2 regions of the Streptomyces sp. NPDC001904 genome follow, and region 1 is predicted to be linked to the other one. Evidence: riboswitches for the same ligand, from Rfam matches in the RefSeq annotation. Region 1 holds a riboswitch; the other holds the start of a gene.
The links. Region 1 has a riboswitch for ZMP and ZTP ahead of ABT127_RS14870 (glycine hydroxymethyltransferase). Riboswitches for the same ligand answer to the same signal wherever they lie in the genome.

Region 1 (3,401 bases):
GCACGGACCCCATGGTCGACGTGAACGACGACGATCTGCGCTGGCACCGCGCCTCCCCCGGCCTCGTCGCCGAGCTGCGGCACGCGGGGGTGTTCCCGGCCGAGCGCGCCGACGCGCACGACGGCGTACCGCTGCGGGACCGGCTCCTGTGGGCGCTGGGCGGGCTCGTCGTGGGGCTGGCCGCGGCCGCGGCGGCGTGGTGGTTCCGGGGGCGGCTGCTGCGGGCGGGGCGGGAACCCCGGGAACCGCGGCAGCAGCTCGTCGGCTGACGCCGGGCTCAGCCCAGGTCGATCTGCCCGTACAGCGGGAAGCCGCTCAGCAGGTCGGCGGCGCGCCGGCCCACCTCGTCGGCGACCTTCGGCTCCAGGACGTGGCTCGCCTTGGAGGGGGCGCCGGACTTGGTGGTGCCCGGCTCGGCGGAGGTCAGGACCCGGTCGATGAGGGCGGCGATCTCGTCCATCTCGGCGGCGCCCAGGCCGCGCGTGGTGAGCGCGGGGGTGCCGATGCGGATGCCGGAGGTGTACCAGGCGCCGTTCGGGTCGGCGGGGATGGCGTTGCGGTTGGTGACGACGCCGGAGTCGAGCAGCGCGGACTCGGCCTGGCGGCCGGTGAGGCCGTAGGAGGAGGCGACGTCGATGAGGTTGAGGTGGTTGTCGGTGCCGCCGGTGACGAGCGTGGCGCCGCGCCGGGTCAGCCCCTCGGCCAGCGCCTTGGCGTTGTCGACGATGCGCTGCGCGTAGTCCTGGAAGGCGGGCTGCCGCGCCTCGGCGAGGGCGACGGCCTTGGCGGCCATGACGTGCGGCAGCGGGCCGCCGAGCACCATCGGGCAGCCGCGGTCGACCTGGTCCTTGAGGGAGTCGTCGCACAGCACCATGCCGCCGCGCGGGCCGCGCAGCGACTTGTGGGTGGTGGTCGTCACGATCTGCGCGTGCGGGACCGGGTCGAAGTCGCCGGTGAGCACCTTGCCCGCGACGAGGCCCGCGAAGTGCGCCATGTCGACCATGAGCGTCGCGCCGACCTCGTCGGCGATCTCGCGCATGATCCGGAAGTTCACCAGCCGCGGGTAGGCGGAGTAGCCGGCGACGAGGATCAGCGGCTTGAACTCACGGGCCTGGGCGCGCAGGGCCTCGTAGTCGATGAGGCCGGTGGCCGGGTCGGTGCCGTAGGAACGCTGGTCGAACATCTTTCCAGAGATGTTCGGGCGGAAGCCGTGCGTGAGGTGGCCGCCCGCGTCGAGCGACATGCCGAGCATCCGCTGGTTGCCGAAGGCCTGGCGCAGCTCGGCCCAGTCGGCGTCGGTCAGGTCGTTCATCTGCCGGACGCCGGTCTTCGCCAGGAACGGCACCTCGACGCGGTCGGCGAGGACGGCCCAGAACGCGACCAGGTTGGCGTCGATGCCGGAGTGCGGCTGGACGTAGGCGTGCCGGGCGCCGAACAGCTCGCGGGCGTGCTCGGCGGCGATCGACTCGACGGTGTCGACGTTGCGGCAGCCGGCGTAGAAGCGGCGGCCGACGGTGCCCTCGGCGTACTTGTCGCTGAACCAGTTGCCCATGGCCAGGAGCGTGGCCGGGGACGCGTAGTTCTCGGACGCGATCAGCTTGAGCATCTCGCGCTGGTCGGTGAGTTCCTGGCCGATGGCGTCGGCGATGCGCGGCTCGACGCTCCGTACGACGTCGAGAGCGGCGCGGTACGCGGTGGACTCGGGGGTGAGGTCGGGCTGGGTCATGGGGACTGCCTCCGGACACGGTCGGTTCGCGGTCGGCCCAGGCGCACGGCACACAGTTCACGAGCCGCTCCCCGATGGTCGGTCCCATCCCAGCGCGCCAGTCACGGCTCCGTTCTCACACTACCGGGCGCGCCGTCGGGCGAGGTTTCCGCGTCCGGCATGCGAGCCACGATAGGAACGGGCCACAAGCCCGTCCCGCACCGCCCGCCGAGTGCCGTACGAACGGAGATCCCGTGACTTCTGTGACTCCCGACCGCGCCACGCAGGACTTCATCAGCGCGTCCGACGCGCACAGCGCGCACAACTACCACCCGTTGCCGGTCGTCGTCGCCACCGGTGACGGCGCCTGGCTGACGGATGTCGAGGGGCGCCGCTATCTGGACATGCTCGCCGGTTACTCCGCGCTCAACTTCGGGCACGGCAACCGGCGGCTGATCGACGCGGCCAAGGCCCAGCTGGAGCGGGTGACGCTGACGTCGCGCGCCTTCCACCACGACCGGTTCGCCAACTTCTGCACGCAGCTCGCCGAGCTGTGCGGCAAGGACATGGTGCTGCCGATGAACACGGGCGCGGAGGCCGTCGAGACCGCCGTGAAGACCGCCCGCAAGTGGGGCTACCGGGTCAAGGGCGTCCCCGACGGACGGGCCCGGATCGTGGTGGCGAGCGACAACTTCCACGGGCGTACGACGACGATCGTCAGCTTCTCCACGGACCCGGAGGCGCGCGCCGACTTCGGCCCGTACACGCCGGGCTTCGACATCGTCCCGTACGGGGATCTCGACGCGCTGCGGGCCGCGGTCACCGACGAGACGGTGGCCGTCCTCATCGAACCCATCCAGGGCGAGGCGGGGGTCCTGGTGCCGCCCGTCGGCTATCTCCCGGGCGTACGGGAGCTGACGCGCGAGCGCGGGGTGCTGTTCATCGCGGACGAGATCCAGTCGGGGCTCGGGCGGACCGGCCGGACGTTCGCGTGCGAGCACGAGGGCGTGGTGCCGGACGTGTACGTGCTGGGCAAGGCGCTCGGCGGCGGGGTCGTGCCGGTGTCGGCGGTGGTCGCGGACAGCGACGTCCTCGGCGTGTTCCGGCCGGGCGAGCACGGGTCCACGTTCGGCGGGAACCCGCTCGCCTGCGCGGTGGGGCTCGAGGTGATCGCGATGCTGCGCGGCGGGGAGTTCCAGCGGCGGGCCACCGAGCTGGGCGAGCATCTGCACGCCGAGCTGGGCGTGCTGGCCGGGACGGGCAAGGTCAGCGAGGTGCGCGGCCGTGGCCTGTGGGCGGGCGTCGACATCGACCCCGCGTACGGCACGGGCCGGGAGATCTCGGAGAAGCTGATGGCCCGGGGCGTCCTGGTGAAGGACACCCACGGGTCGACGATCCGGATCGCGCCGCCGCTGGTGATCGGCAAGGAGGATCTGGACTGGGGGCTCGATCAGCTGCGGGCGGTGCTGAAGGTCTGATCCGCGGCCGGGGATCAGCCGGGGATCAGAGGATGACGTGCGGGAGGAAGCGGGCGTATCCGTCGGTGACGAGGCCCGCCGACTCCCGGATGCCGAGTCCGGCGGCCTCCCCCTCGACGACCCAGGCGCCGAGCACGGTGCGGTTGCCGTCGAAGTCGGGCAGGGGCGCCAACTCCTGGTAGCAGCAAGGCTCTTCGGGGAGGGCTGTAGGCACGGAC
Region 2 (3,401 bases), on a different contig from region 1:
CGGTGGGACGACAGGTGTCCATCACTTCATGGCCGTAGTATCCGTTGGCCCCGGCATCGACCTCGAAGACCTTCGGCGACCCGCTCACGAGCATGGCCACGGCACCGGCGCCGGAACTGGGCTCCGCGAACGACCAGTCCTCGGTCAGAGCATCGCCGCCGTCCACGACGGTGAACCGGGAGATGTCGGTGGCCACGACGAGCGCCTTCGCACCGGGCGAGGCCTGCGAGAGGACGAAGTTGACCGCTGTCTGGAATCCGGCCGTGCCGGAGTAGCACGCGTTCTTGATTTCGAACAGCCGGCAATTGCGGTTCAGTCCGAGGTAATGGTGAACATAGGTGCTCAGTGACTTGCCGAAGTCGATGCCCGACTCACTGCAGGTGATCACCATCTCGATCCGGGCCCGCTCCTCGTCGGGCAGCGCGTCGACGATGGGCTTGGCGGCGTTGACCGCGAACGTGACCGGGTCCTCGCAGGGCAGCGCCACTGCCTTCTGCTTCATCAGCAGGTTCTCGAACCGCGCGCGGTCCAGTCGACGGTGATCGACCAGCTGCATGACGTCCAGGTACGCCGTGCCGCCGAAGACGTTCATCGCCTCGATCCCAGCAGACCTCATCGGATTCCCCCTCTAGTCCAAGCCGCTCGTTCCGGCTCCGGCGTCCGCCGGGTCAGCCGCTCTCCGTCGTCGATCGGATGCGTTCGATCAAGGAGGTCAGCACCCGGCCGGTCCCCACCTCCACGAACTGCTCCTGCCCGACGGACAGGAGGTGGCGAATCGTTTCTGTCCACCTCACCGGCTGGGTGATCTGTTCCGTCAGGCATGCCTCGACCCGCGCAAGGTCGTACTCCTTGGCGTCCACGTTCGCGATCACGGGAATCATCGGCTCCCCGAAGCGCGGTGGCGCGTCGGCCAGGTATTGCACGAACTCCTCCCGCGCAGGAGCCATGTGCCGGCTGTGGAATGCTCCACTGGTTCTGAGTTCGGTGAACCCGACGTCTCCCGGGAGCGACGCGAAGACCTCCCGTGCCGCGGCGATCCCCGACGCAAGGCCGGACACGACCACCTGTGTCGGCGCGTTGTCGTTCGCCACCTCGATGTCAGTGAGCTCGTACTGGTCGAGGACGCGGGAGACCTGTTCACGATCGATTCCGGTGACCGCGGCCATGCCGCCGCCCTGGATCCGCCCCATGGCCGCTCCCCGCTTGCGGACGAGCCGCAGGCCGGTTTCGAAGTCCACCACACCGGCGGCAAGCAGGGCGTTGTACTCGCCCAGGCTGTGGCCGGCCACGTACTCAGGGATCTGTCCCGTTTCCTTCGTACGTTTCACATACGTCAGCGCATTGACGACGTATACGGCCGGCTGCGTGTACTGGGTTTCATTGAGCAGCTGATTGGGATTCTCGGTGCACAGCTTCTTGATGGAGTATCCGAGAATTTCGTCCGCACGTTCCGTCAGTTCACCGAACTCATCGAAGAGGGCTCGCCCCATCCCCTTGCGTTGAGATCCCTGCCCCGGGAAAACATACGTGCTCACTTCGCTCCTGTCTCGGTGCCCGAACAGCACAGAACCCCACGGCATGGAGCACTGGAACGCCGCATACCAACAGTGGGCAAGGCAGCGTGAAGAAACCGTCCGCGCTGACGGCAAAAGAAGTCGAATAGCGGGTCGAAACTACCCGGAAGGGATCGTGCCCCTCCTACAGGACAGACCGGTCAGCGGTGCACTCTCATCGGCGTCATCGTCGATGGAATGCCACGCCACTGAAGCACTAGCACGTCGTTCCCCCCGCCGTTCACAAGCCACGGTCAGCGGCCGACCAACGGGGCCGCGGTGCCTATCGATATCACCGGTGATTTCTATCGATTGTCAAGGGCCTGTTTCACGGGAGCGTTCCAGATGGCCAGGCCACCGATGAAATGTCAACGCGCGTAAACCCAAGGATGACCAGGGGACTTGAGGATCTCTTGGTAAATGACGTCGCATCAGAAACGAGTCACCCTCGTCACAGTCGTCGCTGCCCCCTTGATCAATTTCCGTGTCAATGATGTAGTTGCCCGAGGTCGCAACTGGCGAAGGTGGACAACCACCGGGGAGCGACCGGTACTTGCCGATGCGAGCGCCGTCCGCCTGGGTGCTCCCGTCAACGATGTCCTTACGAGGGAGTCATGACGTGGAGCTTCGCTATGGGATCAATCCGCAGCAGCGCCTGGCCGAGGTGGCGCCGATTTCGCCGGGGCAGTGGCCCGTCCGGCTCCTGAACGGCGAGCCGTCCTTCATCAACCTGCTGGACGCGCTCAACGCCTGGCAGCTCGTCAGCGAAGCCGGCGCCGCTCTCGGAAAGCCCGCGGCCGCCTCGTTCAAACACGTCTCACCGGCCGGCGCCGCCGTCTCGGGTCCGCTGGACGACGTCGTCAGGGATCTGTACGGACTGGGTGACGCCACGGTCGGGCCACTCGCGAGCGCCTACCTGCGGGCGCGTGATGCCGATCCCAAGTCCTCGTACGGAGACATGGCGGCCGTCTCCCACCCGGTCGACGATGAACTCGCCGATGTGCTCGGCCGGGTGATCTGCGACGGAGTCATCGCACCCGGATACGCCCCGGGTACCGTCGACAAGCTCCGCAGGAAGAAGAACGGCCGCTTCCTCGTCCTCGAGGCGGACGGCGCCGCCGTGCCACCGGCCCGCGAGACACGCGAGGTGTTCGGCCTGCGGCTGACGCAGGACCGCGACCAGGTGCCGCTCACCCGGGACCTGTTCACGCTCCAGCACGGAGAACTCACCGAGGGCGAAGCGGACGACCTGCTGCTCGGACTCGCGGTCCTTCGCTACACCCAGTCCAACTCCGTCTGCTACCTGCGCGACGGGATGACCCTGGGGATCGGTGCCGGCCAGCAGTCCCGTGTGGACTGCACCAGGCTGGCGGGGGCGAAGACCGACACGTGGTGGCTGCGCCGCCATCCCTCGGTCCGGTCCCTGGAGTTCAAGCCGGAGACCCGACGCCAGGACCGCATCAACTGGCAGGTCCGGTACATCGAGGGCGATCTGACACCGGCCGAGGAGAGCCGGCTCGAGCAGGTGCTCGGCGCACCGGCCGCTCCCCTGACGGTGCAGGAGCGCGCCGACTGGCTGCACACCCTGAGCGGGGTGGCCTTCGCGTCCGACGGCGCTCTTCCCTTCCGTGACAACGTCGACCACGCACGGCGCCACGGCGTCCGCGCGATCGCCGAGCCGGGCGGCTCCATCCGCTCCGGTGACGTCGAGACCGCCTGCCGCGAGCACGGCATCGCACTGGCCCACACCGGTCTGCGGCTCTTCCACCACTGAGCATGCCGCAGGCCCGCGGGCCGACGCCGAGACGATCTCCCCCTTCCGGATCACAGGAGTTGCCCGTGCGCGCA

Region 2: it holds a riboswitch for ZMP and ZTP, as region 1 does, so the genes downstream of both, ABT127_RS20510 (phosphoribosylaminoimidazolecarboxamide formyltransferase) here and ABT127_RS14870 (glycine hydroxymethyltransferase) in region 1, are expected to answer to the same signal.

Annotation. Positions count from the first base shown of each region.
Region 1 is NZ_JBEOYI010000007.1:342,160-345,560, forward strand. Features, by position in the region: gene ABT127_RS14865 (hypothetical protein) at 1-269, shown strand, start outside; gene ABT127_RS14870 (glycine hydroxymethyltransferase) at 278-1,726, opposite strand; ZMP/ZTP riboswitch at 1,755-1,841, opposite strand; gene rocD (ornithine--oxo-acid transaminase) at 1,969-3,183, shown strand; gene ABT127_RS14880 (glutathionylspermidine synthase family protein) at 3,209-3,401, opposite strand, start outside.
Region 2 is NZ_JBEOYI010000012.1:9,625-13,025, reverse strand. Features, by position in the region: gene ABT127_RS20520 (hydroxymethylglutaryl-CoA synthase family protein) at 1-616, opposite strand, end outside; gene fabD (ACP S-malonyltransferase) at 669-1,535, opposite strand; ZMP/ZTP riboswitch at 2,055-2,142, shown strand; gene ABT127_RS20510 (phosphoribosylaminoimidazolecarboxamide formyltransferase) at 2,113-3,327, shown strand; partial or broken gene ABT127_RS20505 (metallophosphoesterase family protein) at 3,330-3,401, shown strand, end outside.